One region of the Shewanella sedimentimangrovi genome, then DNA from elsewhere that is predicted to be linked to it. Evidence: predicted binding sites of a transcription regulator. Region 1 holds the regulator's gene; the other holds the start of a gene.
What was found. Region 1 encodes FliA, which starts transcription of late flagellar genes. Its sites were predicted from a motif close to CTAAAGNTNNNNNNNNNNNNGCCGATA; they were not measured.

Region 1 (5,173 bases):
TTCTTGTCACCGTGTTTGAAGGTGGTTTTGTTTCGCCGCAACCAATGCTCCAGGTAGAACAAGGGCACGGCCTTGTCGCGCACTATGACCGTCAGCTGGCCGTCGACTATGTTGGTTTTGGTCAGATCCAGATGGAATATTTCATTGACGCTGGACAGCGGCAGGGCAAACACTTGCTTGGCCACTTCCACCATCAGGGTTGGCATAATCGCCAGGGTCAGGGGCACTTTGATTTCCAGACAAGTACCCTTGCCCTTCATGGAATCTATGTGCACAGTACCGTTGAGCTGGGTGATACGGGTTTTCACCACGTCCATCCCCACCCCACGACCGGAAATATCGGAAATTTCGGTTTTGGTGGAGAATCCCGGCGCAAAAATCAGATTGTAAGCATCATTATCAGACATCCGCGCAGCGGCATCCTCGTCAAGCACGCCGCGCTTGATGGCGATTTGCTTGAGCTTCTCGGGATCCATACCGGCGCCGTCATCTTCTATCTTCAGCAGTATATGATCGCCTTCCTGACTGGCAGACAGTGTAATGGTACCTGTGCGGCGTTTACCTGCGGCTTCGCGCTCGATGGGCATCTCAATGCCATGGTCCACCGAGTTCCGTACCAGGTGCACCAAGGGATCGGCCAGGGCCTCCACCAGATTTTTATCCAGGTCAGTCTCTTCACCCACCAGAATCAGATCGATTTCCTTGTTCAGACTGCGGGCAAGGTCACGGACCACCCGAGGGAAACGACCAAAGACTTTCTTGATGGGCTGCATGCGGGTTTTCATCACCGCGCCCTGCAGATCGGCAGTCACCAAATCCAGGTTTGCCAGCGCCTTGGACATCTCCTCGTCTTCACGGGTTACGCCCAAACTCACGAGACGATTGCGCACCAGTACCAGCTCACCCACCATGTTCATGATCTGGTCGAGACGGGCGGTATCCACCCGCACTGTGGTTTCACCCTGGGGCACGTTGGTCGCTGCAGCTTTTGCCTGGGCTGCCGGCGCTTCTGGCACCGCGGCAGCCTTAGCCATCTGGGGCTGAGGCGCAGCAGGTGTTACTGCAGCGGCTTGCTTGGGCGCTGATGGCTTGGGTGCAGCTGGCTCTGCGGCAGATTTGCCTGGCCCGGTACCCTTGCCATGCAATTCATCCAGCAGGCGTTCAAATTCTTCATCGGTAATTTCGTCTGCATCGACCTTGTCGGCAGCACTGACTTCCACTTTGGCCACTTCACCCTTGGCCGCGCTCTTGAATTTGCCGGCACCATGGAGCTCATCGAGCAAGGCCTCAAACTCATCATCGGTAATATCGTCACCTGACGGTGCTGGACTGGGTTTAGCGGCGGTGGCTTTGCCAGCTACATCCTGTGGGACGCCAGCCTTGACGCCGGGTCCCTTGCCGGAACCGTGGAGTGCATCAAGCAAGGCCTCAAATTCAGCCTCGTTAATTTCATCAATGCTGGATTCGCCGCCACTGGTGTTTTTGGAAGCTGGCGCTGCCACTACGGGTTCAGGAATGGGGTCTGGTTCAGGCTCTGGTTCAGGCGCGGATGCAACCGCACCACCTTCGGAGGGAAGCGGCGCCCCCGAAGACAGGAGTTTAAGCTTGGCCAGCAACTCAGGGGAGGCAGGGTCTTGCTCCTGGCCGGCCTGGGTTTGAGCAAACATGGTATTAATGGCATCGACCGCCTGGAGGATGATATCCATCAATTCGGCGGTGACATGACGCTTGCCGGTACGCAGCAGGTCAAAGGTGTTTTCCGATTCATGGCAGACGTCAACCATGGGAGCCAATCCCAGGAAGCCCGCACCACCTTTCACAGTGTGGAAACCACGGAAAATCGCGTTAAGCAGATCCGTGTCACCGGGGTTGTTTTCCAGCGCTACCAATTGTTCCTGCAGCAGCTCTAAAATTTCACCGGCTTCGATCAAAAAGTCCTGCAGGATCTCTTCATCTACGTCAAATGCCATTAAACTGACTCCTTAATCAGAAACCCAGGCTTGAAAGTAAGTCGTCGACTTCATCCTGGCCCGTAACCACATCCTGACGCGCCTCCGCGTTCATGATGGGGCCTTCGGCTTCTATGCTGCTTTTTTGGGGCTCGGTGGTTTCCTGGGGAGTATGTTCACCAAACACGGTCAACATGGAGACCAGACTGCTCTCCACCTCCCGAACCAACTCTATTACCCGACGGATCATTTGCCCGGTAAGATCCTGGAAATCCTGCGCCATCAGAATTTGATTCAAGAGTTCTCGCAGGCGGTTTGAATCGTTCTCGCTGCGGACCATCAACTGCTGTACATCGTGACAAAGCGCTTTGAATTCATTCAACTCTATATCACGGCGCATCAGTCTGTCCCATGCAGGAGTCACAGTCTGAATATTGTTTATCAATGCATCGGCCAGCGGCAGACATTCTTCAACGGCGTCCATGGTTTTATTGGCCGCCTGTTCCGTCATATCGATAACGTAATTGAGTCTTTCCTTGGCATCCGGAATTTCGGTATTGGCCAATTCCAACAATCTGTTATCAACTTGAAAGTCCATCAAGGCACTGTGAAGCTGGCGGGTGAGTTTTCCGACTTCATCAAACAACTCACGCTGCAACGGCATGGCAAAATCACGGAACAGCGCATCGGCCTGATCCTGCTCACCGGCGGACAAGAGTTCGACAAGCATTTGCGCCTGTTCGAGACTGATGAGCCCTGAAGTGTTTAGCTGCATAGCCCGTCCTTGCTTAACTGAGGCGCTCGAATATCTTGTCCAGCTTTTCTTTCAGGGTGGCAGCGGTAAATGGCTTAACGACATAGCCGTTTACCCCGGCCTGTGCCGCGGCAATGATCTGCTCTCGCTTGGCTTCGGCAGTTACCATCAACACTGGGATATTCTTCAGGTTTTCGTCGGCACGAATGGCCTTCAGCAGGTCAATACCCTGCATGCCGGGCATGTTCCAATCCGTGACCACAAAGTCAAAATCGCCTTTTTGCAGCATGGGCAACGCAGTGGAGCCATCATCTGCCTCCTGGGTATTGTTGAACCCCAGGTCTCGCAACAAGTTCTTGATGATACGCCTCATCGTCGAAAAATCGTCAACAATGAGAATCTTCATATTCTTGTCCAAGGTTTCCTCCGGTGAGCTGACACTCTAAATGCTCAATTAGTAATTATACGTGTGTCCAATGCTTGAGTTTGCCCTTGAGTCGCAGCATAGCTTGGCTGTGTATTTGACTCACCCTGGACTCACTGACATCAAGAATGGCACCAATTTCTTTTAAGTTCAGCGCTTCATCATAATAAAGCGATAATACCAATGCATCTCTCTCTGGCAATTGTTTGATGGCCTCGACCAAAGCACCATGAAATTGGCTGTCGGCCAAAGAATCAAAGATGCCATCAGACTGCTCACCCTCTGGAACCAAGACGTCCTGAGAGATGCCTAAATCTTCTATCCCTATGATTTTACCTACAGAAACATCGCTCAAGATATGATGGTACTCATCCAGCGTCATATCAAGTCTTTCTGCGATTTCTGTGTCCCGTGCATCACGGCCGAGTTCCTGCTCCAACTCATCTATGACCTGGGCGACCCGCCGCTGATTGCGATGCACCGAGCGGGGAACCCAGTCGCCACGACGGATTTCATCCAACATGGCGCCGCGGATCCTTATCCCGGCAAATGTTTCAAACTTGGCACCCTTGCTGCCGTCAAACTTAGTCGACGCCTCAAGCAGGCCTATCATGCCTGCCTGCAGCAAATCATCCAACTGTACGGAAGCCGGCAACCGGGCCAACATGTGGTGCGCGATTCTTTTAACCAGCGGTGCGTACTGTTCAACGATGGATGTTTTATTATCCAAAGCGGTATACGCCGCGGCTTTATTCACTCGATCTATCCTCTTGGTACTCAGGACGCTGCACCAAACGTTCAACAAAGAACTCCAGGTGACCACCCGGCTGTTGCGGAATAGGCCAACTCATGACCTTGTTCGCCAGACCGTGGTAGGCAATGGCCGCCGGTGATTTGGGATAAGCCTCGACAATCAGCTTTTGCTTGCGCACTGACTTTCGCAGGTTTTCATCGAAGGGGATAGTCGCCACCAGCTCCAGCGCCACGTCCAGGAACCTGTCGGTGACCTTACTCAGCTTGGCAAACAGTTCCATACCTTCACGCAGGCTACGGACCATGTTGGCCACTATCTTGAATCTGAATACTCCGTGCTCACGGCTGAGGATCTTAATCAGGGCATAAGCATCTGTGATGGACGTGGGTTCATCACACACCACCACCAGCACATCTTGGGCGGCGCGGGAAAAACTCAGCACCATGTCGGAGATACCGGCTGCGGTATCCACAATCAGCACATCAAACTGGGTGCGCATTTCGCTGAAAGCGCGAATGAGACCTGCGTGCTGCGCTGGGGTCAGCTCCACCATGGCCTGGGCGCCCGATGTCGCCGGGATAATACCAATGCCCTTTGGGCCCCGGAGAATGATGTCATCGAGTTCCGCCTCGCCGGACAGCACATGGGACAGGTTTTTTTCGGCCCTCAGGCCCAACATGACATCCACGTTGGCCAGACCCAGGTCGGCATCCAGTACCAACACCCGCTTGCCCTTCTCGGCAAGCGCAACCGCCGTATTGATGGAAACGCTGGTCTTACCGACCCCGCCCTTGCCACCGCTGACGGCGATTACTTTGACTTTTTCGTTATATGGTTGATTCATCATACGTAAACCGCTTGCTTGATCCCGGGTCATAGCTTTACTCAAATGCATAGGTCGGTTGTTCTGCCCATTTCTTTTCTTTCACGGGTCTGTGTTCATTGTCGTTCATGGCTGCCAGCGCTTGTTTGGCCAGCGCCAGGGTATCAGCCACTTGCATATCTTCAGGAACCCTTTGACCATCGGTCACATAACTCAACTGCAATCCGCTTTGGATCAGCACACTCAGGGCGCCTGCCAAAGAACAGGCTTCATCCAGCTTGGTCAACACAGCCCCGGAAAGGGGGATCCTTTTGAAGTGTTCCACTGCATCCTGCAACACCCGACGTTGTGATGTCGCTGACAATACCAGATAACTGCGGATCGGCAAGGCTCGATTAGCGGTCAGGTTGTCCAGTTGCTCCACCAGACGCATGTCCCTTTGCCCCATTCCTGCCGTATCTATCAATAC
Region 2 (5,173 bases), 1.5 Mb from region 1:
CGATTTGCAGCACAGGCTTGCAGATGCGGTGTTTGGCCAACAGTTCCAGCACGCCGCTGCCGGCGCCGCCCATGATGGCGTTCTCTTCCACAGTCACCAGCACCTCATGGTTGGCAGCCAGTTCCAGCACCAGGGCTTCATCCAGAGGCTTAACGAAACGCATGTCGGCCACTGTGGCATCCAGTGCCTCGGCCGCGGTCAGCGCCGCGGCCAACGTGGTGCCGAAGTTGAGCACGGCTATGGCCTTACCATGGCGTTTCACCAACCCCTTGCCTATGGGCAGGGCAGTCATTTGTTCCACCTGCTCGGCACCTGTGGCACTGCCTCGGGGATAGCGCACCGCGCTTGGCCCTTCGTTGTGGCAATAGCCTGTGTACAGCATCTGCCGGCACTCGTTTTCATCGCTTGGAGCCATGATCAACATGTTGGGCACACAGCGCAGGAAGCTGAGATCAAAGGCCCCCTGGTGAGTCGGACCATCGGCACCCACTATGCCGCCGCGATCGACGGCAAACAGAAGGGGCAGACGTTGCAGCGCCACATCGTGGATCAGCTGATCGTAACCGCGCTGCAAAAAGGTGGAGTAGATGGCGACCACGGGCTTATAGCCTTCGCAGGCAAAACCGGCCCCCAGGGTCACGGCATGCTGTTCGGCGATGGCGGCATCGAAATACTGCTCGGGGAAGCGCTGGGAAAATTCCACCATGCCCGAACCTTCACGCATGGCCGGGGTGATACCGAGCAGCTTGCTGTCTTTTTCGGCCATGTCGCACAGCCATTTGCCAAAGACCTGACTGAAGGTGGGCAGTCCCGGCTTGGTGGCCGGTTTGCGGAACTGGCTGGGGTCGAACTTGGGCACTGCGTGCCAGCCAATGGGATCTTTCTCCGCCGGCTCGTAGCCGCGGCCCTTCTTGGTCATGATGTGCAGGATTTGCGGGCCCTTGAGGCCGCGCATATTGCGCAGGGTCTCGACCATGGCATCCACATCGTGACCGTCGATGGGGCCTATGTAGTTGAAGCCCAGCTCCTCGAACAGGGTGCCGGGGACGACCATGCCCTTGAGGTGTTCTTCGGTGCGTCTGGCCATTTCCTTGATCACCGGCATGCCCTTAAGCACCTTTTTGCCGCTTTCACGGATGGTGGTGTACAGGCGGCCGGACATCAGTTGGGCCAGATGGTTGTTGAGGGCGCCGACGTTTTCCGAAATGGACATTTCGTTGTCGTTCAGCACCACCAGCATGTCTTTGTGCAGATCGCCGGCATGGTTCATGGCCTCGAACACCATGCCACCTGTCATGGCGCCGTCACCTATGACGGCCACCACTTTGCGCCCCGCCTGTTCCTTGTCGGCGGCGACCGCCATGGCGAGCGCGGCCGAGACCGAAGTGCCCGAGTGACCGACGCTGAAGGTGTCGTATTCACTCTCTTCCCGCCAGGGGAAGGGGTGCAGGCCATTCTTTTGTCTGATGGTGTGCATCCGCTCGCGGCGACCGGTGAGGATCTTATGGGGATAGGCCTGGTGGCCCACGTCCCAGATCAGGCGGTCGAAGGGGGTGTTGTACACATAATGCAGGGCCACGGTCAGCTCGACCGTACCCAGGCCCGAGGCGAAGTGGCCACTGGACATGCCAACGGATTTAAGCAGGAACTGGCGTAATTCATTGGCCAGTTGCGGCAGCTGTGACTGAGGCAATTGCCTGAGTTCTTCTGGGGTGTTGGCCTTGGCCAGTACCGGAAATTGGGAAATGTCCAAACTCATAGCGAGGTTCAATGACTCTCTTTTTATACCCGGCGCTCTATGATGAAGCGGGCGAATTCTGCAAGTAACTGGCTATTGTATGGCAATTTTGCCAGCGCCGATAGTGCATCGGCCACCAGGTTATCGGCCGTTTGCTGTGCGCCTGCCAATCCCAGCAGTTTGGGAAAGGTGCTCTTGTTGGCGTTCAGATCCGAACCCTGGGGCTTGCCCAGCTCTTCCGTGGTGGCAGTAATGTCGAGAATATCGTCCTGCACCTGGAAGGCCAGCCCTATGGCATCAGCATAGGTGCGCAGGGCGGCTTTTTCCGACTCCGGCGCCTTGGCGGCAATTAATGCCAGCTCGGCGGCGCAGCGGATAAGGGCACCGGTTTTGAGATTATGCAAGCGGGTCAGCTGGGCCAAATCTATGCTTTGGCCAGTGGCGGCAAGGTCGATAGCCTGGCCGCCGCACATGCCGGCGTAGCCGGAGGCTTGGGCCAGTGCCTTGACCATCTGCAGCCTTTGCTGGGCGTCCAGCTCTGCGTCTGCGGTGCTGATAATGTCGAAGGCAAGGGTCTGCAGCGCATCACCGGCAAGAATAGCGGTGGCCTCATCGAAGGCGACATGTACCGTTGGCTGACCGCGGCGCAGGCAATCGTTGTCCATGGCGGGCAAGTCGTCATGGATCAGCGAATAAGCGTGGATACATTCGATGGCGGCGGCGCAGGGGTCGAGTTGTTGTTTGTCGACTCCCAGCAGTTCACCCACGGCATACACCAGGAAGGGGCGGATACGTTTGCCGCCGAGGAGAGCGCCGTGGCGCATGGCCTGCTTCAGCCGCGGTGCACCGTCGTCCAGTTGATCGATTTCCCGGGCGAGAATGGCATCAACCCGGGCTTGGCATTGTGCCAGGCTGTGTTTGAGCACTTAATCACCCTCGGGCAGGAAGTCTGCCAGGGGCGCATCCGGCTCCTGCTTGAGCAGTATGGCGACCTTTTGCTCCGCCTGTTCCAGCTTGGCCTGGCTGGCGCGCACCAGTCCTATGCCGCGCTCGAATTGCTTGAGGGCATCATCGAGGGACACATCCCCCTGCTCCAACTCGCCGACTATACGTTCGAGCTCAAGCAGGGACTCTTCAAAGGTTAAGCTGTCGGGTTTTTTGGCCACTGTCACACTTCCTGAAAATTTAGCCGACACAAGGTATCTCAGGAGCCCACCAGGGTCAAATTCAGGCGGGCAAAATTTGCCTCGCTGCACGCTTTGTTGCTGAATTTTTGTTGAAAAAAATAAAATGACACTAAACTTGCCCAAGTTAGGTCCGATAACTGAGAATAGCGAATGACCGACGTACTCTTTATCCAGACATTATGGGATAGGGGATCGGCATTTGAATTGGGTATCTCTGTCGCCTTTTGCGACACCATTGAGGAGCAATAGTGGATTTAGCAACCCTGATAGGCTTGTTGGGCGCCTTTGCATTTATCATCATGGCCATGGTCAGCAGCGGCGGCCTGGCGATTTTCGTCGATGTGCCTTCTGTGCTTATCGTGCTCGGTGGCTCACTGTTTGTGGTAATGATGAAGTTCAACCTCAAGCAATTCCTCGGTGCGGTGAAGATTGCGGCCAAGGCTTTCATGTTCAAGCTGGAAAAACCCGAAGAGCTGATTGAGCAGTCCGTCTCCATGGCCGATGCGGCCCGTAAGGGGGGCTTCCTGGCCCTGGAAGAGGCGCAAATCTCCAACAGTTTTATGCAAAAAGCCGTCGACATGCTGGTGGATGGTCACGACGGTGACGTGGTACGTGAAGCCCTGGAAAAGGATATTGCCCTGACCGAGGAGCGTCATCGTACCGGTATCAGTATTTTCAAGGCCTTCGGTGATGTGGCTCCGGCCATGGGTATGATAGGTACCCTGGTGGGGCTGGTGGCCATGTTGTCCAACATGGATGACCCCAAGTCCATCGGTCCCGCAATGGCCGTGGCACTGTTGACCACACTTTACGGCGCCATCATAGCCAACATGGTGGCCATTCCCATTGCCGACAAGCTGGCGCTGCGCATGGGTGAGGAAATGCTCAACCGCAGCCTGATCATGGACGCCGTGCTGGCGATTCAGGATGGCCAGAACCCCAGGGTGATCGAAGGTTTCCTCAAGAACTATCTGTCCGAAAAGCAGCGGAAGATAGACACCACGGACGGGGAGTAATCCCATGGCCAAGGACAAGTGTCACTGTCCGCCGCCGGGGGCGCCGGCCTGGCTGGCGACCTTTGCCGATCTGATGTCGCTGCTGATGTGCTTCTTCGTGCTGCTGCTGGCCTTCTCCGAAATGGACGTGATGAAGTTCAAGCAGATTGCGGGCTCCATGAAGTACGCCTTCGGGGTGCAGAACAAGGTGGAAGTGAAGGACATTCCCAAGGGGACGTCGGTCATTGCCCTGGAATTCCGTCCCGGCAAGCCTGAGCCCACGCCCATTGAAATCATCAACCAGCAGACCAACGAGATGACCGAGCCGATCCTCGATTTCCAGGAAGGGGATTCGGATCGCGCCGGTGGCGTGCAGCAGCAACAGGGTGAGCAGCGGGGCGGCGAAGCCTCGGCCACGGCACAGGAAACAGCCGAGGCCAAGAAATCCGAGGCCGCTTCGGCCCAGGACAAGATTAACCAGGAAGTGAAGAAAATGGCCCAGGAGCTCAATGAGCAGATAGTGGACGGCGCCATTGAAATCGAATCCCTGGGGCAACAGATCATTATCCGTATTCGCGAGAAGGGCGCCTTCGGCTCCGGCTCGGGCTTTTTGCAACCCAGGTTCAAGCCGGTGATCCGCGCCGTGGGCAACCTGCTCAAGGATGTTCCAGGCATTATCACGGTCTCGGGTCACACCGACGATATGCAGATAAGCAACGAGCTCTACAGCTCCAACTGGGACCTGTCCTCCAAGCGCGCCGTGGCCGTGGCCCATGAGCTGGTCAAGGTGAAAGGCTTCGACAGTTCCAGGATGAAGGTGGTGGGCATGGCCTCCACCGCGCCCCTGGTGCCCAACGATTCGGCCGGTAACCGCGCCCGTAACCGCCGGGTGGAAATCGCCATAGAGCAGGGCAAGGCCAAGGAATCCGACGAGATCCAGGTCGGCAATTAACTTCCTTGAGTCATTTCCGACAATAGAAGATGGGGCCCTGATAATTCAGGGCCTCTGTTTTTACCCGCCGGCCCAGCCCGTCATACTGCAATAAAAGCTCTGCTCTCATCCCCGTGCTTTGTTATAATCGGCAAATTGCTGTTTTTAAATTGTCCTGCGGAAATCCAATGAAGTTTATCGTCAAGCTGTACCCCGAAATCATGATGAAGAGCAAACCGGTAAGAATGCGCTTTACCAAAATGCTCGAGTCCAACATACGCAATGTGCTGAAAAAAATCGATGAAGATGCCAAGGTGCAGCG

Region 2: pomA (flagellar motor protein PomA) is a predicted target of FliA. The motif match lies at 3,035-3,061, and genes of this name have one in related genera.

The regions. Positions count from the first base shown of each region.
Region 1 is NZ_CP071502.1:2,756,308-2,761,480, forward strand. Features, by position in the region: gene JYB85_RS12000 (chemotaxis protein CheA) at 1-1,970, opposite strand, end outside; gene JYB85_RS12005 (protein phosphatase CheZ) at 1,987-2,724, opposite strand; gene cheY (chemotaxis response regulator CheY) at 2,738-3,121, opposite strand; gene JYB85_RS12015 (RNA polymerase sigma factor FliA) at 3,165-3,884, opposite strand; gene JYB85_RS12020 (MinD/ParA family protein) at 3,877-4,758, opposite strand; gene flhF (flagellar biosynthesis protein FlhF) at 4,763-5,173, opposite strand, start outside.
Region 2 is NZ_CP071502.1:1,213,343-1,218,515, forward strand. Features, by position in the region: gene dxs (1-deoxy-D-xylulose-5-phosphate synthase) at 1-1,759, opposite strand, end outside; gene ispA ((2E,6E)-farnesyl diphosphate synthase) at 1,783-2,664, opposite strand; gene xseB (exodeoxyribonuclease VII small subunit) at 2,665-2,904, opposite strand; gene pomA (flagellar motor protein PomA) at 3,174-3,941, shown strand; gene JYB85_RS05190 (flagellar motor protein MotB) at 3,946-4,872, shown strand; gene thiI (tRNA uracil 4-sulfurtransferase ThiI) at 5,040-5,173, shown strand, end outside.